Regions from separate parts of the Streptomyces sp. NPDC056452 genome, predicted to be linked through region 3. Evidence: riboswitches for the same ligand, from Rfam matches in the RefSeq annotation. Region 3 holds a riboswitch; each other region holds the start of a gene.

What was found. A riboswitch is a leader RNA that binds a small molecule or an ion and turns the genes downstream of it on or off. The one in region 3 is predicted to bind cyclic di-AMP.
Positions count from the first base shown of each region.
Region 1: linked by a shared signal. The riboswitch ahead of ACFQ6X_RS04585 (C40 family peptidase) and the one ahead of ACFQ6X_RS13905 (transglycosylase family protein) in region 3 are both predicted to bind cyclic di-AMP.
Region 2: linked by a shared signal. The riboswitch ahead of ACFQ6X_RS10710 (M23 family metallopeptidase) and the one ahead of ACFQ6X_RS13905 (transglycosylase family protein) in region 3 are both predicted to bind cyclic di-AMP.

Region 1 covers NZ_JBHTRI010000003.1:169,865-180,044, reverse strand. Annotated here, with positions in the region: gene bioB (biotin synthase BioB) at 1-723, opposite strand, end outside; gene ACFQ6X_RS04615 (8-amino-7-oxononanoate synthase) at 867-2,015, shown strand; gene ACFQ6X_RS04610 (DUF397 domain-containing protein) at 2,008-2,226, opposite strand; gene ACFQ6X_RS04605 (helix-turn-helix domain-containing protein) at 2,258-3,115, opposite strand; gene ACFQ6X_RS04600 (ATP-binding protein) at 3,348-3,779, shown strand; gene ACFQ6X_RS04595 (LysR family transcriptional regulator) at 3,782-4,699, opposite strand; gene ACFQ6X_RS04590 (LysE family translocator) at 4,772-5,407, shown strand; gene ACFQ6X_RS04585 (C40 family peptidase) at 5,476-5,946, opposite strand; cyclic di-AMP (ydaO/yuaA leader) riboswitch at 5,949-6,122, opposite strand; gene ACFQ6X_RS04580 (haloalkane dehalogenase) at 6,563-7,474, opposite strand; gene ACFQ6X_RS04575 (pyridoxamine 5'-phosphate oxidase family protein) at 7,467-7,871, opposite strand; gene ACFQ6X_RS04570 (NAD(P)-dependent oxidoreductase) at 7,868-8,560, opposite strand; gene ACFQ6X_RS04565 (TetR/AcrR family transcriptional regulator) at 8,636-9,322, shown strand; gene ACFQ6X_RS04560 (hypothetical protein) at 9,330-9,638, opposite strand; gene ACFQ6X_RS04555 (ATP-dependent Clp protease proteolytic subunit) at 9,645-10,180, opposite strand, start outside.
Region 2 covers NZ_JBHTRI010000008.1:131,813-141,992, reverse strand. Annotated here, with positions in the region: gene ACFQ6X_RS10725 (DNA topoisomerase (ATP-hydrolyzing) subunit A) at 1-134, opposite strand, end outside; gene ACFQ6X_RS10720 (pitrilysin family protein) at 383-1,747, shown strand; gene ACFQ6X_RS10715 (M16 family metallopeptidase) at 1,774-3,156, shown strand; cyclic di-AMP (ydaO/yuaA leader) riboswitch at 3,349-3,517, shown strand; gene ACFQ6X_RS10710 (M23 family metallopeptidase) at 3,530-4,318, shown strand; gene ACFQ6X_RS10705 (GntR family transcriptional regulator) at 4,541-5,245, shown strand; gene ACFQ6X_RS10700 (HPr family phosphocarrier protein) at 5,416-5,697, opposite strand; gene ACFQ6X_RS10695 (GNAT family N-acetyltransferase) at 5,859-8,861, shown strand; gene ACFQ6X_RS10690 (DUF5998 family protein) at 8,922-9,518, shown strand; gene ACFQ6X_RS10685 (alkaline phosphatase family protein) at 9,518-10,180, shown strand, end outside.
Region 3 covers NZ_JBHTRI010000011.1:179,908-190,087, reverse strand. Annotated here, with positions in the region: gene ACFQ6X_RS13940 (ABC transporter permease) at 1-615, shown strand, start outside; gene ACFQ6X_RS13935 (class I SAM-dependent methyltransferase) at 683-1,981, opposite strand; gene ACFQ6X_RS13930 (NAD(P)/FAD-dependent oxidoreductase) at 2,236-3,621, opposite strand; gene ACFQ6X_RS13925 (exopolyphosphatase) at 4,070-5,011, opposite strand; gene ACFQ6X_RS13920 (DUF501 domain-containing protein) at 5,167-5,697, opposite strand; gene ACFQ6X_RS13915 (septum formation initiator family protein) at 5,744-6,214, opposite strand; gene eno (phosphopyruvate hydratase) at 6,323-7,609, opposite strand; gene ACFQ6X_RS13905 (transglycosylase family protein) at 7,950-8,639, opposite strand; cyclic di-AMP (ydaO/yuaA leader) riboswitch at 8,640-8,810, opposite strand; gene ACFQ6X_RS13900 (transglycosylase family protein) at 9,101-10,069, opposite strand; gene ACFQ6X_RS13895 (cytochrome P450) at 10,175-10,180, opposite strand, start outside.

The DNA of each region.
Region 1 (10,180 bases), on a different contig from region 3:
CCCCTCCATCGGAATCAGGAAGTTCACCGGCACCGAGTCCGGGTTGAGCTCGCGCAGCGAGAAGACGACGTCCACCAGGTCGGCGTCGGTCTCGCCCATGCCCGCGATCAGCCCGGAGCACGCCGAAAGGCCCGCGGCCTGGGCCTGCTGCACGGTGTCCACCCGGTCGGCGTACGTGTGGGTCGTAGTGATGTCCCCGTACGTCCCCTCCGACGTGTTGAGGTTGTGGTTGTACGCGTCGGCGCCCGCGGACCTGAGACGGTCCGCCTGGCCCTCGGAGAGCAGACCGAGGCAGGCGCACACCTCGACGTCCTCGTGCTGCTCCTTGATGGCCTCGATGGTCTTCGACACCCGGTCGACGTCCCGGTCCGTCGGCCCGCGGCCGCTCGCCACCAGGCACACGCGCTTCGCGCCACCGGCCACTCCGGCGGTCGCTGCCTTCGTCGCCTCGTCCGGCTTGAGCCAGGTGTACTTGAGGATCTCCGCCTTGGAGCCGAGCCGCTGCGAGCAGTACGAGCAGTCCTCGGGGCAGAGCCCGGACTTGAGGTTGACCAGGTAGTTCAGTTTCACGCGCCGCCCGAACCACTGGCGGCGCACCTTTCCGGCCGCGGCCACCACGTCGAGCAGTTCGTCGTCGGAGGTCGCCAGTACGGCGAGCGCTTCTTCACGGGTCGGCAGTTCGCGCCGCAGCCCCTTGTCCACCAGCGTGTTCAGCAGGTCCATGGATCTGATCCTTACGTACGGCACGGCCTCCGGCCAAGGAGGAACCGGACAGGAGAGGCGGCCAAGGGTGTGTGTATTGCCACATCCTGACCTGCTGCGCACCGGGCTAGGGTCTGTGAGCTGCCTACAAAAGGGACCCTCCCATGCCCTTCGCCCCGTTCGACTGGATCGATGACGAGGCCCGTCGCCGTGCCGCCGCCGGACTCGTCCGGACACTGCGCCCCCGGCCGGCCGAAGCGGAACTGCTGGACCTCGCGAGCAACGACTACCTCGGCCTCACCCGGCACCCCGAAGTCACCGCCGCGGCGGCGGACGCGGCCCTGCGCTGGGGCGCCGGCGCCACGGGCTCACGGCTGGTCACCGGGTCCACCGCGCTGCACGCCGAACTCGAACGCGAGCTCGCGGACTTCTGCGGGTTCGAAGCCGCCCTGGTGCTCTCGTCCGGCTATGCCGCCAACCTCGCCGCTCTCACCGCACTCACCGGACACGGCTCGCTGATCGTGTCCGACGCGGGCAACCACGCCTCGATCGTCGACGGGTGCAGGCTCTCGCGGGCCGCCACGGCGGTCGTACCGCACGCGGACCCCGACGCCGTTCGCAAATCGCTCCAGGCGCACGACGGACGTGCGCTGGCCGTCTCGGACTCCGTCTTCTCGGTGGACGGAGATGCCGCGCCGCTGGCCGAGCTCGCCGATGTCTGCCGCGCCGAGGGTGCGGCACTGCTCGTGGACGACGCGCACGGTCTGGGCGTGCTGGGCGAGGGCGGACGCGGAGCGCTCGCCGCCGCCGGGCTGGCGGGCGGCGAGGGCATCGTCGCCACGCTCACGCTCTCCAAATCCCTGGGCAGCCAGGGCGGTGCGGTCCTCGGCCCCGCCCGGGTCATCGACCATCTGGTCAACACGGCCCGTACGTTCATCTTCGACACCGGTCTCGCACCGGCGGCGGCAGGCGCGGCCCTGGGCGCTCTCCGGCTGCTCCGCAGCGAACCGGAACGGGCGGGCAGGGCCCGTGAGGTCGCCCTCGACCTCTACGGGCGGCTGACCGCGGCGGGCCTGACAGCGGTACGACCCGACGCGGCCGTCGTCTCCGTCCGCGCGCCGTCCGCGGAGGCGGCGGTGCGCTGGGCGGCGGACTGCCGCACGGCCGGCCTCGCGGTCGGGTGCTTCAGGCCGCCGTCGGTACCGGACGGGATCTCCAGGCTGCGGCTGACCGCACGGGCCGACCTGAGCCGTGAGCAGATCGCGACCGCGGTGGCCACGATCGTGGCATCGGCACCCTCGCAGGTCAGCTGACCCGGCGGTCACCCAGCCCGGCGACGAAGGAGGTCCAGGCCGTCGCCGAGAAGCGCAGCGGCGGCAGGTCCACGTCCTTGGAGTCGCGTACGGCGAGATGTTCGTCGCCGAGCCGGGCTGCTTCCACGCAGTTGTTCATCCCGGTGCTGCGGCTGCTGCGGCGCCACCGCAGTGCGTGCTGATCGAGACGGTGTGCGAGACGGTCGGACATCGTGCCCCCCTCGGGCAGTCTGTAGGTCCGGTCAATCGCCGCGGCTGACTGCGGCGATGAGGTCCAGCGATCGCTCCGGCGACAGCGCGTGAGCCTGCATCGTGCGGAAGGCCGAGCTGTACGCCTCAAGGTCTTCTCTCCGCTCCAGATAGAGACTACTCGTCAGATGGTCAAGAACGACCACATCCAGATCAGAAATGTTCGGGAAGGAGAAGATAACGAAAGGTCCTGTGAGGCCGATATAGCTGCCGGCCTCGAACGGCAGTAACTGCAGTTGCACGTGGGGTAGTTGAGCTGCGTGTGCCAGATGGTCGAGCTGTTCTCTCATCACCTGGGGGCCGCCGACCGAGCGCCGCAGCACGGCTTCGTCGAGCACGACGCTCAACTGCAGCGGGCGCTGCGCGTACAGCACCCCCTGGCGGGCGAGCCGGACCTCCACCAGGGAGTCCAGCTGCCCGGACGGCAGCCCGTCCAGCGAGGACCGGGTCACCGCCCGTGCGTAGCCCGCGGTCTGGAGCAGCCCCGGGACCACCGAGGTCTCCAGCGTGCGGGCGGCTCCGGCCTGGGACTCCAGGCTGATGAAGTCGCGGTACTGGGGCGGGATGAGGCCACGGTAGGCATGCCACCACCCGGTGCCCCCGCCGCCCGCCGAACCCGCGAGCGCCTCCAGGAGGGACCGGAGGTGGACGTCGTCCACGTCGTAGGCGTCAAGCAACCGGGTCACATCGCCGGGAGTCACACCGCTCGCGCCCGTCTCGATCCGGCTCACCTTCGACTGGTGCCAGCCCAGCAGACGGGCTGCCTCCCGGCTCGTGAGTCCTGTGGTGTGGCGCAGACTCCGCAGCTCCTCCCCGAGCTTGCGTCGGCGTACCGCTGGGCCGTGCCGCATGCCGGCCTCCTTCCGCTCTGCGGGGAGCCGGCCCGTACCGGGTCCGGCTCGGAAGGGGGCCAGTGTTGCGCTCGTATACGGCTTCCGGGGCAGAGTTCACCGTATTGGGCGACAGATATATGCATATCTTGATGGATTGCCGTTACAGAGGGCGGCATCAGTGGCAATCTGGCGCGAAGCACAATCCAGGCCGATCGCAGGTCGGTCAGGGCGGGAAAGGGACGGCGTCGCCATGGCAGACCATCAAGAAGCAACCGTCACTCTGCCGAGCGACCCGGTCTCGGTCTCCAGGGCCCGGAGGTACGTGGCCGGCGTTCTCGCCGGCTGGGGCCTCCCCGACGGGACCGACGCCGCCGACACGATCCGCCTGATCGTCTCGGAGCTCGCCACCAACGCCGTCCAGCACACCTTCGGGCAGTCGCCCACCTTCACGGTGGATCTCCGCCTCGACCGGGACGTCGAGCTGTATCTGGGAGTGACGGACAGTCACCCCCGCTGGCCCCAACGGCTACCCGCCGCCGTCCAGCAGGACAACGGGCGCGGGATGGTGATCATCAGGGCCCTCGCCAAGGAATGCGGCGGCCGGCTGAGCGTCAGCCCCACCCCGGACGGCGGCAAGACCGTGTCGATCGCCCTTCCCTGGGCCGTGCCCGCTCAGGCCTGACGTCACCGCGCCCCCGTGGCGCGGCCGAAGCCGCTGCGCAGCAGAGCCCTGAGTGTCGCTGCCGCGGCCGTCGACCGGTCGCCGCGGTGCACCACGGAGATCGTCCGGCGGAAGGCTGAGGGTTCGAGGCGCCGCACGGCGAGCGGCGTCGGAGACATCGACGCGACCATCTCGGGCACCACGGCCACGCCGACGCCCGCGCTGACCAGTGCGCACACCAGCGCGTAACCGGGGGACTCGCACACCACGGCAGGCGTCGCCCCCGCGTCGGCCAGCGCGCGCTCCACCCCCTGCCGGGGTGGGTGCGCCGGTGCGCTGCTGATCAGCGGACGGCCCGCAAGCTCGGCCACCGGGAGCCGGCCGCTGCCCTCGGACAGCGCCTGGCCCACGGCCGTGATCAGCACGAGCTCCTCGACCAGCAGCGGCTCGGCGGACACCCCGGAAGGCAGCGGATCGGCGACAGCCGGTTCGTAGGCATGGGTCAGCGCCAGATCCACGTCGCCCGCGGCCACGGCTGCCACCCCGCCGGGCGGCTCGTAGTCCGTCACGGTGAGTTCCACGTCCGGGTGGGCACGCCGGAACGCACTGAGCACCGGCGGCAGCAGATGGATCCCGGCCGTGGTGAACGTGCCGACCCGAAGCCGTCCTCCCGACAGCCCCGCCAGCCGGGCCAACTCGTGCCGTGCCTGGTCCATCTCGTCCAGGACCCGTCGGGCACGCCCGGCCAGCAGCTCACCGGCAGCCGTCAGGCGCGCCCCGCGGTGGTGGCGCACCAGAAGCGCGGCACCGGCCTCCCGCTCCAGTTTCGCGAGCTGCTGGGAGAGGGCGGGCGCGGTGTAGCCGAGCCTCGCGGCCGCCTTCGTGATCGAACCGGCCTCGGCGACCGCCACCAGTGCGGCCAGCCGCGTCGGATCGTACATAAAGCATTCCTTTTGGCAGACCCAGAAGATTGCAAGTACACGCTAAAGGGCCGGCCGGGTCAGGGTGTACCCATGGACGCACAACTGCTCGCTTTCGTCCCGGTCGCCGCGGGAATGGTCGCCCTGCCCGGCGCGGACTTCACCGTGGTCGTACGCAACGCCCTCGCTTCGCGCAGGTCCGGCCTGGCCGCGGCACTGGGCGTCGCCGGGGGGCTGCTCGTGCACACCGCGCTGGCCGTCGCCGGACTTGCGGCGGTGCTGGTGGCGATGCCCGTCCTGTTCCGCACCGTGCAGCTGCTCGGTGGTGCGTATGTGCTCTACCTGGGGGTGAGCGCCCTGCACGCGCTCAGGCGGCAGGCCGCGGACGCCTCCGCAGCGGAGGAGGCGCCCGCCGCGAAGCTGGGGCCCGTGCGGGCATTGCGCCAGGGCTTCCTGACCAACGCCCTCAACCCGAAGGCGCCTGTGCTCTTCCTCAGCCTGCTGCCCCAGTTCGTCCCCGAGGGGCAGCCGCCGCTTCCCAGGACCCTGCTGCTGGCGGCCGTGGTCGTGGTGCTGGCGCTCCTCTGGTTCCCGGCCGTGGCCCTGCTGGTGGACCGTCTCGGCCGTTGGCTGCGCCGGCCGCGTACCGCCCGCGCGATCGAGGGCGGCAGCGGCGCGGCGCTCACCGCGCTGGGCCTCGTGCTGGTGACCGGGCCGCTGCTGCACTGACGCGGCAGGGCCGGCCACCAGGGGACCCGCAGGGACGGCCCGACGGAGGTGTCAGCCGGGGGCGGCCGTCAGCGGACCCGCCCGTACCAGATGCTCTTCGACCAGATCCGTTCCAGCCGGACCACCGCCCCGGTCTTCGGCGAGTGCCAGATCTTGCCGCCGCCGGCGTAGATGCCCACGTGGTAGACACTCCGGCCCGCGTGGAAGAAGACCAGGTCGCCGCGCCGCCGTTGCGACGAGGAGATGTGGCGGGTCTTGTTGTACTGCTGTTGGGCCGTGCGGGGGAGCTTCTTGCCCGCCTTCTTGAACGAGTAGAGCGTGAGGCCCGAACAGTCGAAGCGGTGGGGGCCGCTGGCGCCGTACCTGTAGGGCGACCCCTTCTTCGAGGCGGCGATGTCGAGCGCCCTCGTCGAATGGGCAGCGGCCTCGGCCTCGTTGACGAGGCCGGGGGCGAGCATGGTGGTGCCTACAGCGAATGTGAGAACCGAGGCCGTACCGACCCGGGCGAAAAGAGACGGGACATGAACCTGCGCAGTCATGCGCAACCCTTCGTCAGCCGCCTGTGAAGGATGACCTGTCGGGTTCGGGCTGGCGAAGTTGCCCGGCCGCACTTGGCGGCTTCACCCCGAGGGTCGAAGGGATATCCCGTCGGCCCGTTGTGCTCGGGTCCTCCACTCCTGCCGATCCACTTCTGTCGACCAGGCATCCGGACAGCGGCAGGACTCGGCGTCCGCCCGGACCGCCCCGCCGCGGTGGCGGGGGCTTGTCGTCCCAGGGATCTTTACTCACGGACCGCCGGATTTCCGCGGTGAAGGTCGTTATGTGAGAGTCATCACGACTGATCCGTTCGGGTGGACGGGGTGGGACGGAAGCTGGGGCGACGCTGCGTGACCGGCCTCGTACCAGCAGCGGAACGGTGAATTCCACTCAGTGTCCGCGCGGGCTGCGCAAGTTGAGCTGTCCCCCGTGAGGGGGATGGCCTACGCCGAACGAGCGAGGAAAATTGATCTGCGCATCGGGCGTGTCCGGCCTCGGGGGGCATCGGCGCAGCCGTTGACGCGACAACTGTTCGAAGACCTCGCCGGGCTCGCGGCGTGCCGAGGGTTCCATGGCTCGGGTGGCCGACGGTGACGGCACTGCCGCGTTCGAGGACACCTACAGGCGCGCCAGCCCGTGGCCGTCGGCCCAGGCGTTGATCGCCGCGGCCAGTTCCGCGGGGCGGTCCTCCGGGGAGTGGTGGCCGGCCAGGCCGTGGCGGGAGACCTCCAGGCCCGCGATGTTCTCCTCGCACCAGGCGACGGCCCCCTGGTCGGTCATCGCGCCGGGGCCCGGATCGAACGCGGCCAGCAGCTTGGGGACTTCGGGACTGGCAGCCAGCCAGGCGTCGTAGCGCTCGATGCGGGCCACGACATCGGCGGGCTCGGAGTCCAACGGCATCATGCGTGTCCACGCCAGGATCGGGCGTCGGCTGTGCGGGGTCGGGAAGGGGCGGCGGTAGACCTCGAGATCGGCGGGGTCCAGTGGGGTGGCGAGCGTGTCCGGCAGCCCGTCGATGAACAGCGAGTTCTCCAGAATCATCTTCTCGCCCACCCCGGGGGTGCGCAGGAGAGTGAACAACTCCCGCCCGGCCGCCGGGAATTCGTTGCCGACCAGCGGCTTGATGATCGTCTCGGTGAAGGCGAGGCCGCGCACGCTGCCCGGGAGGCGGGCCGCGCGGTCGAAGGCGAGCGCGCCGCCCCAGTCGTGGCCGACGAGGACGGCCTCGGCAATGCCGAGGGCGTCGAACCAGGCGTCGAGGTAGCGGGCGTGGTCGTCGAAGGAGTAGGCGAGGTCGGGCTTGCCGGAGTCGCCCATGCCGATGAGGTCGGGGGCCAGGAGGCGGCGGCCGGGCGCGGTCACGCCCGGCAGGACGTTCCGCCACAGGTGGGAGGAGGTGGGGTTGCCGTGGAGGAAGACGAACGGCAGCCCGTCGGGGTCGCCCCACTCGCGGTAGTGGAGGGTGGAATCGAGGACGGGAAGGGTGGGCATCGCGGTGTCACTTCGCTTTCTGTACGGGGATTCAGAGATTGAGGCTCAGGACGCGGTCGACGGGCATCTCGACGACGACCAGGTCCGGCGGGGCGGGCGGGGCCGCGCGGTAGCGGACGGTGTAGCGGCGGACGGCCTCGGCCAGGCGCGCGGGGTCGTCCGTGACGGCGGCCCGGCCTTCGAGAGTGAGCCAGCGGAAGCCGTCCGCCTGGCAGAGCGCGACACGGGCCGCCGCGCCGCCGGCCACCACGTTCCGGGTCTTGCGGGCTCCCGCCCGGGTGGTCACCCGGACCAGGCCGGCGGACGCGTCGAAGGTGAAGCGGACGGGCGTGACGTGCGGGGTCCCGTCGGGGCGGAGGGTGGTCAGCGTGGCCGTGCGGGGAAGAGCGAGGAACGCCCGTGCGGCGGCCGGTAGTCCGACGGTCGCCCGGCTCACTTCTTCCTCACGCTCTCGTTCCAGATCAGCTTGGCGATGTTCGGCCTCACGGCCGTGGTGATGACACCCATCGCCGTACGGACGAACCGTCGCTCCTCCAGCTCGCGCAGCATGCTCGCGGCGAGGTCGGGACGGGCGGTGAAGACGCCGTCGGCGCTGGTCGCGGCGGTGTGGTAGTCGGTGACGGTGGGGTGCTCGAAGAGGCCCGAGGGGCGGACCAGCGTCCAGTCGAGGTCCGTACGGCGGATCACCGCCTCCATGCGGCGCATGTCCTCGTGGAGGGTGCGGCCGAGGCGCCGATTGACCAGCGGGTCGAGCACATGGTTGAAGAAGTGCGCGCCGGTGGGCCGCCAGGCGGGGTCGGCGATGCTGGAGCTGACGGTGAGCAGCCGTGTGATGCCGTGGCGGGCCATGGCCCGGGTGATGGCGGTGGCGCTCGCCGAGTACGTGGTGATGGTCTCCTTGTTGAAGCGCGCGCCCAGAGAGGAGAGGACGGCGTCCGTCCCGCCGACCGCGGCGTCGACGGCCTCGGGGTCGGTGGCGTCGGCCACCGCCACGGTGAGGCCCGGCCGGGTGGGGAGGGAACCCGGGCGGCGGGTCACGGCGACGACCTCATGGCCGGTCGCGAGGGCCTGCTCGGTGAGGTGGCGACCTGTCGGTCCGTTGGCGCCGAAGACTGCGATACGCATGATGTGGGCCATCCCTTGGTGTGGCTTGCGGAACGCCCTTGACTGTGCCGACCGCGAAACGCAGGCTCAACGCTGATGAATAACGCCGCCCCTGCACCCGCCCGCCTCCGGGGCCGCCCCCGCGGCAACCCGCCGACCCGAGAGTCGATCGTCTCTGCGGCTCGTGAGCTGTTCCTGGAGCGCGGCTACCGGCGCACCACTCTGCGCGCGGTGGCCGGGGCCGCCGGGGTCGACCCGGCGCTGATCGCGTACCACTTCGGCTCGAAGAAGGGCCTGTTCGCAGACGTGATGCAGTTCCAGTGCGCCAACGCACTGGCGGTGGACGACGTCCTCGGCGGCGACCCAGCCACCCTCCCCGACCGCCTGATCGACGCCGTGACGGACCTGTGGGAGGACGCCGACTTCCGGCAGCTCACCACCCGGGGCGAGGAGGCGGCCGAGGTGATCCGCGAATACCTGGAACGCGAGTTGCTGGCCCGGCTTGTTGAATTCCTCGGAGGACGGGACGCGACCGCCCGCGCCACGGCCGTGGTGACGGTTCTCGGCGGCCTCATCTACACGCGCTACCTCAACCCCCTCCCCACCCCCGCCGCACTCACCCCGTCCGAGACCCGCCACGTCCTCACGCCGGCTCTGCGCGCCGCGCTTGCCCCGAGGCCGCGCACCGCGGCGACCGGGGCGGACCGTCGCGGCTCGCAGGCCTCCGGGGGCGGCGCCGTGAAGCACCGTCAGGGCGGCGGCGCGGCAGGGGAGCCGCGCTGAGGGGCGGTCAACTCGTCGATGCGGGCGGTACGGTGACCCGTCCCGCGCGACGCTCCCCGTCCAGTACCCGCAACGCGCGGGCCAACGTGGCCGCATGGATCTGGGCCTCGCCCCGCTCATGCATCAGTGCGAGCGCATCGCGCAGAGCGGTCGCCCGTGAGGTCAGCGCCTGGGCGGCCCGGAGCGCTCCGTAGGTGTCGCTGCCGCGGGCGGGGTTGATCCGGCCGACCTGGTCGAGCACCTCCAGGTAGCAGTCGATGAACTCTCCTTCGGCGCGGGTCAGCGCGGGGAGCGGCGGGAGCTGGGGGGAGAGCAACGGGGATCACCTCGCGGGGTGTGGCGGCCTAATCGGTTTGCGGTTCTCCGTGATGTGGTCGACCAGTCCGTACGCCTTGGCGGCCGGGGCGTCGAGGATGGTGTCCCGCTCGAGGTCGGTGCCGATGTCCTGTGCGGAACGCCCCGTATGGCGGGCCAGCATCGCGGTGAGCGAGTCGCGCTCACGCATCAGCTCGCGTGCCTGGATCTCGAGGTCGGAGGGCTGGCCCTGCACCGGCTCGTCGAGAGCCGGCTGCTGAATGACTACCCGGGCGCCGGGCAGAGCATGTCGGCGGCCGGGTGCGCCGGCTGCGAGCAGCGCGGCGGCGTAGGAACCCGCCTGGCCCAGGCAGAAGGTCTCCACCTCGCAGGACAGGAACTGCATGGTGTCGTAGACCGCCGCCATGGCGTTGAACGAGCCGCCGGGCGAGTTGATGTAGAGGGAGACCGGCCGGTCGGGTTCGGCGTACTCCAGGTACATGAACTGCGCGACGAGGTCGGTTGCCGCGGTGTCGTCGATGGGTGTGCCGAGAAAGACGATCC
Region 2 (10,180 bases), on a different contig from region 3:
GGCAGAGCCCTGGAGTAGATCACCGAGTACGCGTACTCGAGGAAGGAGCCCTGCATTTCGTCGACGACGTCGATGTCGAGGATCTTCTCCTCGAAGTCGTCCGGCGGCGGGGTCTTCGTGCTGCGGCGGGCCATCGCGGCTGCGACTCCTTCACAGATTCTGTCGGGCAACCTCAGGTTCTGACGCCGACCATTGTGGACCGCCGTACTGACAACGCCGACCTCGACCCGTCCGAAGTGGTCCCAGGGGCCCCTCAGGAGCCCCTGTTTACGGCACCATCTACGACAACATTCACCGATCGGGAACTTCGCCAGGTGCCGGTGCGCTTGCTTACAGTGGCAGGTCCGGCAGGAAATCCTGTATCGCGATCGAAGGGACGTACATGCCCATGGGTCACACGGCCACAGCCCAGGCCGGTTCCGGCGGCTTGACGGCGACCGAGCACCGCCTGGCCAACGGCCTGCGCGTGGTGCTCTCGGAGGACCATCTGACCCCGGTCGCCGCGGTCTGCCTCTGGTACGACGTCGGTTCCCGTCACGAGGTCAAGGGGCGCACAGGCCTGGCTCACCTCTTCGAGCACCTGATGTTCCAGGGCTCCGGCCAGGTCAAGGGGAACGGACACTTCGAGCTGGTGCAGGGGGCCGGCGGTTCCCTCAACGGCACCACCAGCTTCGAGCGCACCAACTACTTCGAGACGATGCCCACGCACCAGCTGGAGCTCGCCCTGTGGCTCGAGGCCGACCGGATGGGCTCGCTGCTCGCCGCGCTCGACGACGAGTCCATGGAGAACCAGCGCGACGTCGTGAAGAACGAGCGCCGCCAGCGCTACGACAACGTTCCGTACGGCACGGCGTTCGAGAAGCTCACGGCCCTCGCGTACCCGGAGGGCCACCCGTACCACCACACGCCGATCGGCTCGATGGCCGATCTGGACGCGGCGACGCTGGACGACGCGCAGGCGTTCTTCCGCACGTACTACGCGCCCAACAACGCCGTGCTCTCGGTGGTCGGTGACATCGACCCGGAGCAGACGCTGGCCTGGATCGAGAAGTACTTCGGCTCCATCCCCTCGCACGACGGCAAGCAGCCGCCGCGCGACGGCACGCTGCCCGGCACCATCGGTGAGCAGCTGCGCGAAGTGGTGCACGAGGAGGTCCCCGCGCGTGCGCTGATGGCCGCCTACCGGCTGCCGCACGACGGCACCCGCGAGTGCGACGCCGCGGACCTGGCGCTGACCGTCCTCGGCGGCGGCGAGTCGTCCCGGCTGCACAACCGCCTGGTCCGGCGCGACCGTACGGCGGTGGCCGCGGGATTCGGGCTGCTCAGGCTCTCCGGAGCGCCCTCCCTGGGCTGGCTGGACGTGAAGACGTCCGGTGGTGTCGAGGTGCCGCAGATCGAGACGGCCGTCGACGAGGAGCTGGCCCGCTTCGCGGCCGAGGGCCCCACGCCCGAGGAAATGGAGCGGGCGCAGGCCCAGTTGGAGCGCGAGTGGCTGGACAGGCTCGGCACGGTCGCGGGCCGCGCCGACGAACTGTGCAGGTACGCCGTGCTGTTCGGCGACCCCCAGCTCGCGCTCACCGCGGTGCAGCGGGTGCTCGACGTCACCGCGCAGGAGGTCCAGGCGGCCGCCCAGGCGCATCTGCGTCCCGACAACCGGGCGGTCCTGGTCTACGAGCCGGTCGAGCCGGCGGACGAGGCCGAGGATGCCGCAGGCAGCACCGACGACCACGAGGGGGCCGAGAAGTGACCGACGCCGCCGTGACTGGAGTAGCGATGGAGTACCACCCGCAGCCGACCGCAGGCGAGGCCAGGCCCTGGGCCTTTCCCGCGCCCGATCGCGGCGCTCTGCCCAATGGCCTGACCGTGCTGCGCTGCCACCGCCCCGGCCAGCAGGTCGTCGCCGTGGAGATCTTCCTGGACGCGCCGCTCGACGCCGAGCCCGAGGGTCTGGACGGTGTGGCCACGATCATGGCGCGCGCGCTGTCCGAGGGCACCGACAAGCATTCGGCGGAGGAGTTCGCCGCCGAGCTGGAGCGCTGCGGTGCCACGCTCGACGCGCACGCCGACCACCCCGGTGTCCGGGTCTCGCTGGAGGTCCCGGTCTCCCGGCTCTCCAAGGCGCTCGGCCTGGTCGCCGAAGCGCTGCGGGCGCCGGCCTTCACCGAGAGCGAGGTGGAGCGCCTGGTGGGCAACCGGCTCGACGAGATTCCGCACGAGCAGGCCAACCCGGCCCGGCGTGCCGCCAAGCAGCTCTCCAAGGAGCTGTTCCCCGCCACGGCGCGGATGTCCCGTCCGCGCCAGGGCACCGAGGAGACCGTGCGGCGGATCGACGCCGCGGGTGTGCGCGCCTTCTACGACGCCCATGTCCGCCCGTCCACCGCGACGGCTGTCATCGTCGGTGACCTCACCGGGGTCGATCTGGACACGCTGCTCGCGGACACCATCGGTGACTGGTCGGGCAACGCCGGCCAGGCGCGCCCGGTGCCGCCGATCACCGCGGACGACACCGGCCGGGTGGTGATCGTGGACCGTCCCGGAGCCGTGCAGACGCAGCTGCTGATCGGCCGGATCGGCGCCGACCGGCACGACAGCGTCTGGCCCGCCCAGGTCCTGGGCACGTACTGCCTGGGGGGCACCCTCACCTCCCGGCTGGACCGCGTCCTGCGCGAGGAGAAGGGCTACACCTACGGCGTCCGGGCCTTCGGCCAGGTGCTGCGCTCGACGGCACCCGGATCCGTCTCCGGGGCGACCGGCGCCGCGATGCTCGCCATCAGCGGCTCCGTGGACACGGAGTCCACCGGGCTGGCCCTGGACGACCTGTGGAAGGTCCTGCGCACCCTGGCGGCCGAGGGGCTCACGGACGCCGAGCGCGAGACCGCCGTGCAGAACCTCGTGGGGGTCGCCCCGCTGAAGTTCGAGACGGCGGCATCGGTCGCGGGCACCCTCGCCGACCAGGTGGAGCAGCACCTCCCGGACGACTACCAGGCCCAGCTGTACGCGCGCCTGGCGGAGACCGGCACGGTGGAGGCGACGGCCGCGGTCGTCAACGCGTTCCCCGTGGACCGGCTGGTCACGGTCCTCGTGGGAGACGCTTCGCAGATCGCGGAGCCCGTCAGGGCGCTGGGTATCGGCGAGGTGTCGGTCGTCACCGGCTGACAGAACAGAACAAAGCGAACCCCGGCGAGTGCCTTCTCGCCGGGGTTCTCCTTTTTGTCTGATTTGGTGAAGAACGTTCAGGTATGGCCTGTGGGATGTGCGACAAAGCGACCTGTCCGTTTGGTGATTGAAAGTCGCCCGGCCTAGCGTCGGCTCGGCTGTCCGCCAGACGTATGCCGCATCCGCGGCGCCGGGCAGTCATCGCCGAGTCCCCGTCAGGCGCGAGCCTGGGGAGCCGGGGACCCACGTAGTCCCTGGGGTGAATCGGATGTCCGCGTCTCGTACGAGGCGGGGGGATCCGTAGGAGACCTTCCTGCTCCGAACCCGTCAGCTAACCCGGTAGGCGAGAAGGAAGGAAAGGATCAGCCCCTCCATGGCGTTCACCCGTGCCACCGGGAAGCACCGTGCCCCGAGCCGCCTGACGCGCAGGAGCGCCAAGGTCGCCGGCATCGCGGCTCTGGCCACCACCGGCGTCATCGGCGGAATGGCCTCCCCGGCCCTCGCCGCGGACTCCGAGGCCCTCACCGTCACCGGTCTGACCCAGGCCGTTGCCCTCGACACCACTCTCGCCGCCCAGATCGACGCCCAGGCCGAGGCGCAGCAGCACCAGGCCGACGTCGCGGCGAAGGCGAAGGCCGAAGCGGCGGCCAAGGCGAAGGCCAAGGCCGAGGCGAAGCGCAAGGCCGAAGCCCGCGCCAAGGAGGTCCGTGAGGCCAAGGCGCGCGCCGCCCGCGCCGCCGAGCGCGCCCGGCTGAACTCCTTCCACCTCCCGGTCGCCGGCTCCTCCGTGACCACCGGCTACAAGTCCAGCGGTGCCCTCTGGTCCTCCGGCAGCCACTCCGGTGTCGACTTCCGCGCCGCGTCCGGCAGCTCCGTCGTCGCCGTCGGCGCCGGGACGGTCGTCGAGGCGGGCTGGGGCGGCGCGTACGGCAACAACATCGTGCTCCGGATGACGGACGGCACGTACACCCAGTACGGCCACCTCTCCTCGATCGGCGTGTCCGTCGGACAGAGCGTCGCCTCGGGGCAGCAGATAGGCCTGTCGGGCTCCACCGGCAACTCCACCGGACCGCACCTGCACTTCGAGGCGCGGACCACCCCGGAGTACGGATCCGACATGGACCCGGTCGCCTACCTCCGGGCGCACGGTCTCCAGGTCTGAGACCCTCCTGTCGCACAGCTTTCCGAAGGCCCCGGCACCCGCCGGGGCCTTCGTCGTGCCGCCCCGGGACCGCTCCGCCGCGAACCGCCGCAGAAGTACTCGTCGGCTGGAAGATATCCATGGATTCCGCTCCGCCATCGGAAATTGCGGCTGATTGCAATAGAGTCACAGAACAGGCGTCGATCGGCCGCGTTTCGCGGGGATTAAGGCGGAGGTTCGGACATGCGCATTCCCGCGCATTCGGTATGCACGGCAATCCGTGACGACATCGTCTCCGGTGTCTTCGAACGCGGCAGCCGCCTCACCGAGGAGGTGCTCGCACGTCGGTACGGGGTCTCCCGCGTCCCGGTGCGCGAGGCACTGCGCACCCTGGAGTCCGAGGGGTTCGTCGTCACCCGCAGGCACGCCGGCGCCTGTGTCGCCGAGCCCACGGAGCAGGAGGCCGCCGACCTCTTGGAGATCCGCATGCTCCTGGAACCACTGGGTGCCGCCCGCGCCGCCCAGCGTCGCACCGAGGCACACCTCAAGGTGCTCCGAGGGCTGGTCAGACTGGGACAGGAGCGGGTTCGCCGGGGCGAGGGCGAGGATCTGCGCTCGCTCGGCGGCTGGTTCCACGAGACGCTGGCACAGGCGTCGGGCAGCCCCGCCCTCATCTCGCTGCTCACCCAGCTCAGGCACAAGATCGCCTGGATGTACACGGTCGAGCATCCGGCCCGCCCCGCCGATTCCTGGGCCGAGCACGGCGCCATCGTGGACGCCGTGGCGCGCGGTGACGCGGAACGGGCCAGGGCGCTCGCGGCCCAGCATGCCGAGCGGGCCACCGCCGCCCACCGGCTGCGGCGCACGGACCGGCCCGGCCGCACGGCAGGTCCGGCCCGGGTGAGGACTTCGCAACATTCTGTAAACATCGCAGGTGTCCGGCATTAACAATGGCGCCGTATACAAAGAAGGGAATTCGGGAGGGCTTTCTTTTTGCTGCCCGAATTCAGGTCGTCCTCACCAACGTCGCGGACTTCCCGGAAACGACAAAGCCGCGGCTCCCGATGGGGATACCGCGGCTTTGCCGAGGAAGTAATTCCGGTCCGGAACGGGCGGAATCAGACGGTCTCCGGAAGCTCCTCGAGCCCCTCGGTGACCAGCTTCGCCAGACGGTCCAGGGCGGCTTCGGCGTCGTCCGCCTCGGACGCGAGCACGATCTCCTCGCCACCCTGGGCGCCCAGGCCGAGCACGGCGAGCATCGAGGCGGCGTTCACCGGGTTGCCGTCAGCCTTGGCGATCGTCACGGGGACGCCGGAGGCCGTGGCGGCACGGACGAAGATGGATGCGGGGCGGGCGTGCAGGCCCTCGGCCCAACCGACGTTGACGCGGCGCTCAGCCATGGTTCTGCCCTTCACGAATCAATGGTTGTCTAGACCAGTCTCTCATGCAGTGCGCACTGCTGTGTCCGACCTCCGGCCCGGCCGCCACCGTCGATCGGCTCCCTCAGACTGCCCGTGCCACGATCCGTCCGCGACCGGTGCGGCGGCCGTAGGCTTTGCCCATGGAGCCCACGCCGGAGCAGAGTCCGCATCACGCGTACCCCGACCACTGGGAGGCGGACGTGGTGCTCCGCGACGGTGGTACCGCCAGGATCAGGCCCATCACCACGGACGATGCCGAGCGGCTGGTCAGCTTCTACGAACAGGTCTCCGACGAGTCGAAGTACTACCGCTTCTTCGCCCCCTATCCACGTCTCTCCGCCAAGGACGTGCACCGCTTCACCCATCACGACTACGTCGACCGGGTGGGGCTGGCCGTCACGATCGGCGGAGAGTTCATCGCGACCGTCCGCTTCGACCGGATCAACGAACAGGGCAGACCGGCCTCCGCACCCGCCGACGAGGCCGAGGTCGCCTTCCTCGTCCAGGACGCCCACCAGGGCCGCGGTGTGGCATCGGCGCTCCTCGAACACATCGCGGCGGTTGCCCGTGAGCGCGGCATCGTGCGCTTCGCCGCCGAAGTGCTGCCCGCGAACAACAAGATGATCAAGGTGTTCCGGGACGCCGGCTACACCCAGCAGCGCAGCTTCGAGGACGGTTCCGTCCACCTCACGCTCGACCTCGAACCCACCGCGGCGTCCCTGGCGGTCCAGCGCGGCCGTGAACAGCGGGCCGAGGCGCGCTCCGTGCAGCGGCTGCTGGCCCCCGGCTCGATCGCCGTCGTCGGCGCCGGCCGCGCCGCGGGCGGAGTGGGCCGCACGGTGCTGCGCAACCTTCTCGGCTCGGGCTTCACCGGACGCACCTACGCGGTGAACCGGTCCTTCGCCGCCGAACAGGCCACGGTCGACGGTGTGCCCGCGCACCGCTCCGTGGCCGAGATCGGCGAACAGGTCGACCTCGCGATCGTCGCCGTCCCGGCCGAACGGGTACCGGAGGTCGTGGCCGACTGCGGAGAGCACGGGGTCCAGGGCCTCGTCGTCCTCTCCGCCGGTTACGCCGAGCGCGGCGCCGAAGGCCGGGAGCGCCAGCGCGAACTGGTCCGGCAGGCCCGCAGTTACGGAATGCGGATCATCGGTCCGAACGCCTTCGGCATCATCAACACCTCCGACGCCGTCAGGCTGAACGCCTCCCTCGCCCCCACGTCGCCCGCACCCGGACGCATCGGGCTGTTCACCCAGTCCGGCGCGATCGGGATCGCCCTGCTGTCCGGCCTGCACCGGCGCGGCGCGGGGCTGTCGACGTTCATCTCCGCGGGCAACCGGGCCGATGTCTCGGGCAACGACTTCCTGCAGTACTGGTTCGAGGACCAGGACACCGATGTGGCCCTCCTCTATCTCGAATCGCTCGGCAACCCGCGCAAGTTCACCCGGCTCGCCCGCCGTACCGCCGCCGTGAAACCCGTGGTCGTCGTCAAGGGCGCCCGGCACAGCGGCTCCACCCCGCCCGGCCACGCCGTCCCCGTCAGCCGGATCCCCGACGCGACGGTCTCCGCCCTGATGCGCCAGGCCGGCGTGATCCGCGTCGACACGGTCACGGAGATGGTCGACGCGGGCCTGCTGCTCGCCGATCAGCCCTTGCCGGCCGGTCCCCGGGTGGCGATCCTCGGCAACTCCGAATCCCTCGGCCTCCTCACCTACGACGCCTGCCTCGCCGAAGGGCTGCGCCCGCGCCCGCCGCGCGACCTGACGACGGCTGCCGGGCCGCAGGACTTCCGGGACGCCCTGGCCGAGGCGCTCACCGACCAGACCTGCGACGCCGTGATCGTGACCGCGATCCCCTGGGTGGGAGAGAACGGCGAAGCGGAGACGGGCGACGGCGAGGTGCTGGCCGCTGCCCTGCGCGAAGCGGCGGCCACGGGCCCGGCCAAGCCGGTCGCCGTGGTGCACGTCGAAATGGGCGGCCTGGCGGAGGCCCTGGCCGCGGCCGCGAGCACGGCCACCCCGGCCGGCGAATCCCGGCCGGGGGCGCCTTCCCCGTACGCGACAGGCGCCCCGGAGACCCCCGGGCGGGGGCAGGGCGAGCAGGAACCGGACGAGCCTCCGGCCGGTGCGCCACGACCGGACGCGTCACGGACCGGCACGGCGAACCGCGAGGGCACCGGCCGGGACGGCGCCGCCGGCCCCGGGACGAGCGGCACCGCGGAACGCGGCGAAGGGCCCGACGAGGCGCTCGGCCCGCAGCCCCGGACCGGGCGGATCCCCGCCTACCCGGCCGCCGAACGTGCCGTCCGTGCGCTCTCCGAGGCCGTGAAGTACGCGCAGTGGCGGCGGCAGGCGGCCGTGCCCGGGAAGATTCCCGAGTTCCTGGACGAGACCATCGACGAGCCGGGGGCGGCCACCCTGATCGAGGCGCTGCTCGGCCCCAGCCCCGACCCGAAGGGCCGTCCGCTCACCCACGACGAGGCAGCCGAACTGCTCGGCCGCTACGGCATCGCCGTACGGCCGGCCCTCCCGGCCCTCGACCCGCGGGCCGCCGTCGCCGCCGCCGCGCGACTCGGCTACCCGGTGGCACTCAAGACGACCGCCCCCCACCTCCGTCACCGCGCGGACCTCGGCGGTGTCCGGCTGGACCTCGCCAACGAGAGCGCCCTGAGCCGGGCCTACGGCGAACTGACCGAGCTGCTCGGCACGCCTGCCGAGCTGCGGCCCGTCGTCCAGGCCATGGCGCCGCGCGGTGTCGACACCGTCGTACGGGCCTCGATCGACGCCGCCGCGGGAGCCGTCCTCTCCTTCGGTCTGGCCGGCGCGCCCTCCGAGCTGCTCGGCGACGTGGCCCACCGCCTCGTCCCGGCCACCGACCGCGACGCCGCAGAGCTGATCCGGTCCATCAGGGCGGCGCCGGTGCTGTTCGGCTGGCGGGGCTCCGCGCCCGCGGACACCGCGGCGCTCGAAGAGCTCCTCCTGCGGGTGTCCCGTCTGGTCGACGACCATCCCGAGGTGGTGTCGGTCGCCCTGGAACCCGTCGTGGTCGCCACGCAGGGCCTGACCGTCCTGGGAGCGAGCGTCCGGCTCGCGCCGCCTCCGGCCCGTACCGATCTCGGTCCCCGCAGACTCCCCAGCTACTGACTGCCCCGGACCTCACCACGGCGTCCCCGGCAGCCACCGGCCCCCCGTAGGATGGTCCGTATGGCAAAGACCGGTACGACGACCCAGGGGCTGCGCGCGGCGATCGAGCGCAGCGGCTACTACCCGGCCCTCGTGGCCGAGGCGGTGGAGGCCGCCGTCGGCGGTGAGCCTGTCGCGTCGTACCTGGTGCACCAGGAGACCACCTTCGACTCCAACGAGGTGCGTCGCCATGTCACGGTCCTGGTCCTGACGGACACCCGCTTCATCGTCAGCCACACCGACGAGCAGGCCGCCGACACCAGTTCCCCGACGCCGTACGCCACCACGTCCACCGAGTCGGTCAAGCTCGACCGGATCTCCTCCGTCGTGGTCAGCCGTGTGGTCGCCGACCCCGAGAAGTACGTACCCGGCACCCTGCCCCGCGAGGTCGTCCTGACCATCGGCTGGGGCGCGGTCTCCCGGATCGACCTCGAGCCCGCCGCCTGCGGCGACCCCAACTGCGAGGCCGACCACGGCTACACCGGCAGTTCGACCGCCGACGACCTCAGCCTGCGGGTCAGCGAGGCCGGCGACGGGCCGGACACCGTGCGCCAGACCCTGGCCTTCGCCCAGGCCCTCTCCGAGGCCACGGCCGCGACCGCGGCGACCGGCCGCTGATGGCCCAGCCGGCCTGGCAGGACCCCGTTCTGCTCGCTCTCGACAGCGCTCCCGTTCCCGAGTACGGCAGCGGCTCGCTCGCGGACCTGCTCCCGACGATCGCCGCGGGGCAGGGCGTACCCGGCTTCGAGGCGACGCTCGCGGAGCTGACCCCCGCCGACCGGAACTGCGTCTTCCTCATCGACGGACTCGGCTGGGAGCAGATCAAGGCACACCCGGACGAGGCGCCCTTCCTGCACGCGCTGCTCCCCACGTCCCGCGGCGGCACGGGCCGCCCGATCACCTCGGGCTTCCCGTCCACCACGGCGACCTCGCTCGCCTCCGTCGGTACGGGGCTGGCGCCCGGCGAGCACGGCCTTCCCGGCTACACCGCGCGCAATCCGGAGACCGGCGAGCTGATGAACCAGCTCCGCTGGAAGCCCTGGACGGAGCCCAAGGTCTGGCAGCCGTACCCCACCGTCTTCCAGCGCGCCGACGCGGCAGGTGTGCGCACAGCACAGGTCTCCGCGCCCACGTTCGAGCAGACCCCGCTCACCAAGGTCGCGCTCAGTGGAGGCTCGTTCCTCGGCCGGCTCTCCGGCGAGGACCGGATGGACCTGGCCGCGGAGCGGCTCGCCGCCGGTGACAGGTCGCTCGTCTACACGTACTACAGCGAGGTCGAC
Region 3 (10,180 bases):
AAGGACAGCGAGTTCCTCTCTCCCGTCCTCGTCTCCACGTCGGTCGTCAACCCGCACGAGGTGAGGCCGTACATCCCGCAGATCTTCGTGAAGATGGACGGCGGCCCGACCGAGGCCAACGAGAAGGCCGTGCTCGGCGCACTCGGCGAGAACCCTGCCATCAGCGTGATGGACCAGCAGGACATCCGCGACGAGTTCGGCGGCACGATCAACCTGATGCTGAACATCCTGTACGGCCTGCTCGCGATGGCGCTCATCATCGCCGTCCTCGGCGTCGTCAACACGCTCGCGATGTCCGTCTTCGAACGGCAGCACGAGATCGGCATGCTGCGCGCGATCGGTCTCGACCGGCGCCGGGTGAAGCGGATGGTCCGGCTGGAGGCCGTGGTCATCTCCGTCTTCGGCGCGTTGATCGGCATCGGCCTCGGCTCGTTCCTCGGCTGGGCCATCGGCGAGTCCATCCGGAGCAGCATCCCGGGCTACGCACTGGTCCTGCCCTGGGACCGGATCGGGATCTTCCTGGTGCTCGCCGCTCTGGTGGGCGTCCTGGCCTCGCTCTGGCCGGCCCGCAGCGCCGCGAAGCTGAACATGCTGACGGCCATCAAGACGGAGTAGCCACACCACACGGAGGGGCCGGTATCCACACACGGATACCGGCCCCTTTCGTCCGTCCCGCGGGCCGTCAGCCCGACGCGGTCCACTCGCGGGCCCGCAGCGGCATGCCCGCGGGACCGCCCTCCTGCGGACGCACAGCGAGGACCTGGTTGACGCCTATCCTGTTGTGCTCGAAGGAGAGCGCGGAGGCCGCCATGTAGAGCCGCCAGACCCTGGCACGTCCGGGCGAGGTGACCCGTACCGCCTGCTTCCAGTGCTTCTCCAGGTTGGCGACCCACTGGCGCAGGGTCAGTGCGTAGTGCTCGCGGATCGCTTCGACGTCACGGACCTCGAAGCCTGCCTCCTCCAGGGTGGCGACGGTGCGGCCCACCGGGGCGAGCTCCCCGTCGGGGAAGACGTACGCGTCGATGAACTCGTCCACGTGGTAGGCGGACTCGTCCTTCTCGGGGCGGCGGGCGATCTGGTGGTTGAGCAGCCGGCCGCCGGGCCTGAGGAGTGCGTAGAGGTCTTCGGCGTACTCGCGGTAGCGGACCGAGCCGACGTGCTCGGCCATACCGATCGACGAGATGGCGTCGTACGGACCGTCCCTGACGTCCCGGTAGTCCTGGACCCGGATCTCGATCCGGTCGGTGAGGCCCTCCTCGGCGATGCGCTTGCGGGCGAAGGCAGCCTGTTCGGTGGAGAGGGTGATCCCGGTGACCCCGGCGCCGTACTCACGGGCCGCGTGGATGGCCATGGAACCCCATCCGCAGCCCACGTCGAGCAGTCGGTCGCCCTCCTTCAGCGCGAGCTTGCGGCAGACGAGGTCGAGCTTGTCGCGCTGGGCGTCCTCGAGCGTCCCGCCGTCCTGCCAGTAGGCGCAGGAGTAGACCATGGACGGGCCGAGGACCAGTTCGTAGAAATCATTGCCGACGTCGTAGTGGTGGCTGATGGCCTCCTTGTCGCGGCGCCTGGTGTGCAGTGCCCCGGAACGGCGGCGGACCTCCTCCACGGGCGGAGGCGGCGGCGGCCAGGGTCCGGCGAGCTGGACGAGGCCGCGGGCGAACGCGCGGACCTTCGGGTCACGGACCGGATGGACGGTGTCCTTCGCGTCGGCGCCCCGTTCCCAGAGGAGTCCGGCCAGATGGTTCAGTGCCGCGTAGAGGTCGCCCTCGATGTCGATCTCACCGGCCACCCAGGCGCGGGCCAGGCCCAGTTCGCCCGGCTTCCAGAGCAGCCGGCGCACGGCACGGCGGTGGCGCAGGATGAGCACGGGCGCGTCCGGCGGCCCGGATTCACTGCCGTCCCAGGCCCGGATCCGTACGGGCAGGGGTTCTCCCAGCAACTCTTCGGCGAGAGCGGTCAGCCGCGATGCGGCGTCTGCCATGGCGCACACCTCCGTGGTGGTGTTTCCCAACGTGCCTAAATTCGCATAGACGTGCCTGAACCGGGCGGCGACACCTCGGAGTCACCGTCAGGTACACCTGCGTCAACGCCGCCGGGCGGGCATGCCATCCCGCTCCACGGCAACGGAACGGCAAAATGCCTGCATATCCCATCTACTTCACGGGGACTGCGGACATGCCGAAGGGGCCGTCCGCACCACGGATGGCGGACGACCCCTTCGGTGACGTACAGGTACTAGGAGGCCTTGGCCTTCTCGCCCTCGGCCTTGGCTGCGACCGGTGCGGGATGCGGCTTGGCGGCCTCGTAGAACTCCTCGCGCGGCGTCTCCATGGCGCCGAGCGAGACGACCTCGCGCTTGAGGAACATCGCGAGCGTCCAGTCGGCGAAGATCCGGATCTTACGGTTCCAGGTCGGCATCGCCATGCCGTGGTAGCCACGGTGCATGTACCAGGCGAGACGGCCCTTGAGCTTGATCTTCACCTTGCCCACGACGATCATCGCGACGCCCTTGTGCAGGCCCAGACCGGCGACCGCACCCTTGTTGGCGTGGCTGTACTCCTTCTGCGGGAAGCCCCGCATGCCGGAGATGACGTTGTCGCCGAGGACCTTGGACTGGCGCAGCGCGTGCTGGGCGTTCGGCGGGCACCAGGCGTTCGGGTTGCCGGCCTTGCGGCCGACCAGGTCCGGGACCTGGGCGTTGTCGCCCGCGGCCCAGATGTAGTCGGTGCCCTGCACCTGGAGCTTCTCGGAGGTGTCGACGTGACCACGCGGACCGAGCGGCAGACCGAAGCGGGCCAGCGCCGGGTTCGGCTTCACGCCGGCCGTCCACACGATCGTGCTGGAGTCGACCTCGAGGCCGTTCTTCAGCACGACGTGGCCGTCGACGCACGAGTCCATGGAGGTGGAGAGGTAGATCTCCACGCCGCGGCTCTCGAGGTGCTCCTTGCCGTACGCGCCCAGCTTCGGGCCGACCTCGGGAAGGATCTTGTCGGCGGCGTCGACGAGGATGAAGCGCATGTCCTCGCGCTTCACGCTCGTGTAGTACTTCGCCGCGTCGCGCGCCATGTCCTCGACCTCGCCGATGGTCTCCGCGCCGGCGAAGCCGCCGCCCACGAAGACGAACGTCAGCGCCTTGCGGCGGACGTCCTCATCGGTCGTCGAGTCAGCCTTGTCCAGCTGCTCGAGGACGTGGTTGCGCAGACCGATGGACTCCTCGATGCCCTTCATGCCGATGCCCTGCTCGGCGAGGCCGGGGATCGGGAAGGTGCGGGAGACCGCGCCCATCGCGATGACCAGGTAGTCGAAGGGCAGCTCATAGGCCTCGCCGACGAGCGGCGCGATCGTGGCGACCTTGCGGTCCTGGTCGATGGTCGTGACACGGCCGGTGAGAACCTCTGCCTTGGGCAGCACGCGTCGCAGCGGGACGACGACATGCCGAGGCGAGATGCTGCCGGCAGCAGCTTCGGGGAGGAAGGGTTGGTACGTCATGTACGAGCGAGGGTCGACGACCGTGACGGTCGCCTCCCCGTACCGCATCTTCTTCAGAATGCGACGAGCTGCGTACAGGCCTACGTACCCACCGCCTACAACGAGGATCCTGGGACGCTCCGTGGTGCTCATGCCATCGAGTATCCACCCCCCTCGGGAGGCACGCTCGTGAGCCCCTTCACAAGGTATGCGCCACCCTCTGCTACACTTCGCCGCCCACGTGACCCAGGTCATGGCGCCGAAGGGGAACCACGACGCTCCGGCGAACGTTGTTCACCGCCTGTGAGCTGGCCCTTGTGCCGCCGGGCGGGCCGAACCACCGCCCCGCTTCACATGCGCGCCACACCCCCGAAACCTCCCCGCAGCCCCGCACCGGGGCCCTGCGGGGTGCACGCGCGGCCCCTCGGGACACGAACTTCACCCAGTGGAGCCGAATTCCTTGTGAAGAAGTTCACGAAGTTCGTCGCGGCGCCCCGCGCAAGGCCTCCGCCAACCGGCCCCGAGAGCCCCCGGAAGGCTCAAAGGTGCAGGCCGGAGTGCGCATGAGCGTGATCTCACCGATCGGCCCACGGCGCTGTGATCACGCTGCCGACCAGGCGATTCCATCGAGAATGTCGTGCTCGCTGACGACGACCTCCCGGGCTCCGGTCCGTTCCATCACCGCGAGCAGGACAAGGGCTCCCGCAGTGATCACATCGACCCGTCCGGCATGCATCGCGGGGATCGCCGCGCGCTCCTCGTGCGTCGAGGAGAGCAGCCGTCCGGTGATGTCCCGGACCTGGTCGAAGGAGACCCTGGAGTGGTGGATCGCCTCGGAGTCGTACTCCTGCAGGCCGAGCGCGATCGCGGCGACGGTGGTGACGGTGCCGGCCAGGCCGACGAGTGTGGCCGCCTCCGCGAGCGGCACGGTCTCCTCGGCCAGGTCGAGGGCCGCGTCGATGTCCGAGCGGATCGCGGCGACCCGGCCGGGCGTGGGCGGGTCGACGACCGCGCCGTCCTCGACGAGGTGGCGCTCGGTCATCCGGACGCAGCCGATGTCCACGGACCGGGCCGCGCGGACGGCGTCGTCGCCGACGACGAACTCGGTGGAGCCGCCGCCGATGTCCACGACGAGATAGGGCTTCTCCAGATGGTCGCTGCCCGTCAGCTCCTTGGTGGCGCCGTCGAAGGAGAGCTGCGCCTCCTGGTCACCGCTGATGACCTCGGGCCCGACACCCAGGATGTCCAGGACGCCCTGGACGAACACGTCGCTGTTCTCCGCGTCGCGGGAGGCGGAGGTGGCGACGAAGCGGATCTTCTCCGCGCCGAGCTCCTTGATCACCGCGGCGTACTCGCGGCAGGCGGCGAAGGTGCGCTCCAGTGCTTCCGGAGCCAGCCGCCCCGTGCGGTCGACGCCCTGGCCGAGCCGCACGATCTGCATCCGGCGGTCGAGCTCGGTGAAGCTGCCGGATGCCGGGTCCGCGTCTGCGACGAGCAGGCGGATGGAGTTGGTACCGCAGTCGATGGCGGCAACGCGGGTCATGGGAGCTCCTGTGGTCGTGGTGACGGGGGCTCGGCCCCCGGACCCGCTCCTCCCTCGCGGGAGGGGCTCGGACCTGCCGGACCTGCCCGCAGGACCGAGCCCCTCCGGGCGCTGGAGGACCGGGGTGCGGGGCCGGGCCCCGCGGATGCGGGAGGTCAGGCCCCTTCGTCGCCGCACGGCGACACGCACGGACCCTTCGCCCACCACTGCGGCAGCATCGCGATGGCCTCGTCGCCCAGCGGGTTGACCCCGGGCCCCGCCGCCAGCGAGTGACCGACCAGCACGTGCAGGCACTTCACCCGGTCCGGCATGCCGCCGGCGCTGGGGAAGCCCTCCAGGACCTCGATGGCATCACGGCGCGCGATGTAGTCCTCGTGCGCGGCACGGTACGCGGCGGCCAGCTCCGGGTCCGTCGTGAGGCGCTCGGTCATCTCCTTCATGACCCCGTTGGCCTCCAGCGTGCCGATCGCGGACGCCGCGCGCGGACAGGTCAGGTAGAACGTCGTCGGGAACGGCGTGCCGTCCTCCAGACGGGGCTGCGTCTCGACCACGTCCGGGTTGCCGCACGGGCAGCGGTGCGCGATGGCGCGCAGCCCGCGCGGCGGCCGGCCGAGCTGCTGCTCGAACGCGGCGATGTCCGCCTCGGTGGGCGCGGTGGATTCGGTCTGCGGAGGGGGCGTGTCCATGCCTGCCTTGAATGTCATCGATCGGTCTGTGTGTACGGGAACGGAGTCAGCCGCGGTCGGCGCTGTCGACGCCGTCCCAGAGGTTCGAGTGCCAGGGCCTGCCCGTCGCACCCGGGTCGCCGCGGCGCACCTCGGCCGCGTCCGGGTCGATCACCGTATAACCGGTCTCCCCGGGCATGACGTAGTGGAGGTGCTGGCGCGCCAGTCGCCGGATGTACGCGTCGTCCTTGAGCCGCGCCTTCTCGTCGCGCAGCTCCTCGGTCCGCCGGTGCGCCTCCTGCGTGAGCCTCTCCTGATCGGCGATCTCGTCGCGCTGGGAGATGTACTGCCGCATCGGGTACGCGAGGGCGACGACCAGGGAGCAGACGATGAGGGCCAGGAAGGCGGCCCTGCCGGTGAGCCGGGAGCGCCGGGCCTGGCGGCGGTTCTGGGACCGGTACACGCGGGCCGCTGTCTGCTCCCCGAGCAGCCGCAGCCTGGTCGCGGTGGAGAACCGGTCGCGGTCCTTCCCGGCCATCTCGCCTCCCCATTACGCACGTCCGTCCCCGCACACGGTACGGGACCGAGTGCGGGGACGGACGGAGGCTGGTGCCCCGAAGGGGGCTCAGCTCCTGCTGCCGGGCTCTCAGCCCTCGAAGCGGAACCGCGGGAACGCCGAACGGCCCGCGTACACCGCGGCGTCGTCGAGGATCTCCTCGATGCGCAGCAGCTGGTTGTACTTGGCGACACGGTCCGAGCGGGCCGGGGCGCCGGTCTTGATCTGGCCGCAGTTCACGGCGACGGCGAGGTCGGCGATGGTGACGTCCTCGGTCTCACCGGAGCGGTGGGACATCATGCACTTGAAGCCGTTGCGCTGGGCCAGCTCGACGGCGTCCAGGGTCTCGGTCAGCGAACCGATCTGGTTGACCTTGACGAGCAGGGCGTTGGCCGAGCCCTCCTCGATGCCACGGGCCAGGCGCTCGGGGTTGGTGACGAACAGGTCGTCACCGACGATCTGCACCTTGCCGCCGAGCTTGTCGGTGATGACCTTCCAGCCGGCCCAGTCGTCCTCGTACAGCGGGTCCTCGATGGAGACCAGCGGGTACGCGGAGACGAGCTCCTCGTAGTACTCGGTCATCTCGGCGGCCGAGCGGGACTTGCCCTCGAACTCGTACTTGCCGTCCTTGTAGAACTCGGACGCGGCGACGTCGAGGGCGAGCGCGATGTCGCGGCCCGGAACGTAGCCGGCTTCCTTGACGGCTTCGAGGATCAGGTCCAGGGCGGCGCGGTTGGACTCGAGGTTCGGGGCGAAGCCGCCCTCGTCACCGAGACCCGTGGACAGGCCCTTGGTCTTCAGGACCTTCTTCAGCGTGTGGTAGATCTCCGCGCCCCAGCGAAGGGCCTCGGAGAAGGACTCGGCGCCGATCGGCGCGATCATGAACTCCTGGATGTCCACGTTGGAGTCGGCGTGCGAGCCGCCGTTCAGGATGTTCATCATCGGAACGGGCAGCAGGTGCGCGTTCGGGCCGCCGAGGTAGCGGAACAGCGGCAGGTCGGACGCCTCGGACGCGGCGTGGGCCACGGCCAGCGAGACGCCGAGGATGGCGTTGGCGCCGAGGGAGCCCTTGTTCTCGGTGGCGTCGAGGTCGAACATCGCCTGGTCGATGAGGCGCTGCTCGGTGGCGTCGTAACCGACGAGCTCCGGGCCGATCTGCTCGATGACGGCGAGGACGGCCTTCTCGACACCCTTGCCGTGGTACCGGTTGGGGTCGCCGTCGCGAAGCTCGATGGCCTCGAACGCACCGGTGGAGGCGCCGGACGGAACAGCAGCACGTCCCGTGCTGCCGTCGTCGAGGCCAACCTCGACCTCGACCGTGGGGTTGCCCCGGGAGTCGAGGATTTCCCTGGCTACGACGACGTCGATGGACGGCACGAGGCATCTCCTTCTGGGATATGACGCTGGTTGTGCAGGGTCACTGTGGCCTTGCGCCACGAGCCTAACCGGCTCGGCCCCCTGCGTCGGCCGACCGCCCGTCCCCTGGGACGAAAAAGGACCCAAGGGCCTGCATTCCGGGCAAAGGTCCAGAAATCTACTGACGAGTAACCACAATAGTTGAACGATCACGCACGCGGTGGGCCCGTGCGGCGCACCGCGGACACGACCCCGGCCCGGCGCACACGGGGGTGAGTGCGCCGGGCCGGGAGGGAACACGTGGGGTGCCGCCGGACACCCTTACGCGGTCCCGAAGCCTTCGGGGAGGAGAGACCCGGGACTACTTCAGGTGGAGCTGCTGACCCGGGAAGATCAGGTCGGCGTCCTCGACGATGTCGTCGTTGAGCTTGAACAGCTTCTGCCAGCCGCCCTTGACCTTCTTCGCGTCGGCGATCGTGCTCAGGGTGTCGCCGGCCTTCACCTTGTACTCGCCGTCACCCTTCTTGACCTTGTCGCCGGTCGGGGTCGTGACGGTCTTCGAGGCCTCGGGGGCGGTGCGCTTCTCGCTGCGCGTGGTGGGCTGCTCGGCCTTGCGCTCCGGCTGGGCGGCCTTGTCGGCGCCCGTCGCGGAGGCGTCGACACCCGGGTCCACACCGTCGTTGGTGAGGCCGCCGGCACCGGCGCAGGCCCAGGCGCCCGGGCCCTGCAGGTCGAGGAGCTTCTCGGCGGCGGTGATCTGCTGAGCCTTGGAGGCCAGGTCGGCGCGGGCGGCGAACTGCGTGCCGCCGGCGGCTGCCCAGCTGGACTGGGAGAACTGCAGGCCGCCGTAGTAGCCGTTGCCGGTGTTGATGGACCAGTTGCCACCGGACTCGCACTGCGCGACGGCGTCCCACGTGGCGACGGAGGCGGCGGAGGCGCCGGTCGCACCCATCAGCGGAACGGCGACTGCGGCACCGGTGACGCCGGCCAGGGTGGCGATACGGACGGCCTTGGACGGGCGACGGTGCTTGCCCTTGCTCGAAAGCAGCATGGTTCTCCTCACCGACGCCTACGAGGTGAGCTGTCGGGTTCGGGCCTGTGAGTTGCCCGGTCGCTCGCACTGGCAAGCGACTTCACCCCCAGCCGGTCCTCACCCGTCTTCCGACGGCCGGGTCCGGCACTTACCTGGGTCCCCCGCTCCTGCCTACGGCGCTTTACGCGTCGAATCCCTTCGGCCGACGGCAGGATTCGGCGTGACGGTCGAAGGTGCCCGCGGTGCGAGCGGTTCCGACCGTAAACATAGGCAACCCCCACATTCAAAGATGGACATCACGGACAATCAGGCCTTACCCGCAACGGGCGAAGGATCGTTTTCGCAGGTCGGAGGCGTCGTCGGCGAACCGGGCGGGCGGGCAGCGTGAGTTGACGCAAAGAGACCCATGTCTCACTTAGACATAAGTGGACATAGGCCTCTGAACTGCCCCCGATTATGGGGCGTTTTCCCGAATTGGATCAGTTGCCCGCGGCGGCTTCCGCACCGGCTCCGGCGGTCTTCTCGTCCGCCTGGGCGCCCAGGTCGAGACCCAGGTCGAGGTTCTGTCCGGGAAGGATCAGGTCCGGGTCGGAGCCCAGCTCGTCCTTGTTGGCCTCATAGAGCGCCGTCCAGCCGCCGGGCAGCTCCTGCGCGTCCGCGATCGCCCAGAGGTTGTCGCCCGCGCGGACGGTGTAGGTGCCGTCGCCGCCCTTGCGTGCGTCGGCGTCCCCGCGCGAAGCGTGACGGCCGGACTCGCGCCCGTCCGTCGAGCCCGCACCCGCGCTCGCCTCCGGGGCCGGCGTGCCGCGGTGCTTGCCGCCCGGCGCTTCCGTCGAACCGTCAGAGGCCTCGGACGTCTCCGGCGAAGGAGAGGTCGAAGGGGCGGCCGTGTCGGATCCGGTCGACTTGTCGGCTTTGCCGCTTTCGCCGCCCTTGTTGTCCGTGTTCCGGTTCCCGCTCGCGTCGTCCGACGCATCGGACGAGGGGGTGGCCGACGCGTCGTCGGACGGGGTCACGGTGTCCGACGGCTCGGTGGTCGGCTCACTGCCCGGGTCGACACCCGGGAGCGTGTTGTCCAGCGCGAGCCCGGAGATCACCGCGCAGCTGGCCCACGCCGTCACCCCCTGGTCGTCGAGCACCTTCTCCGCCACGGATATCTGCTGCGAGCGGCTGGCCAGGTCGGCACGGGGCGCGAACGCCGTACCGCCGTAGGCCGACCAGGTGTCCTGCGAGAGCTGCAGGCCGCCGTAGTAGCCGTTGCCGAGGTCGGCGCTCCACATGCCACCGCTCTCGCACTCGGCGACCCGGTCCCAGGTCGAGGCGTCGGCTGCGTGCGCGCCGGTCGCGCCGAGCAGCGGGATGGCGATGGCCGACCCTGTGACGCCTGCGGCGACGACGATGGCGGGTGCCTGCCGAGGGCGACGGTGTCTGCCGTTCGCGGAGCCCATGGGATTGCCTTCCGTGTGACTGACGTGTGACTGGTGAGTCGAACGGTGAACCTAGCCGCACTCGAACGTGTGTCACAAGTCGATGCAGCGGAGATCACGTGAAAGTCACAG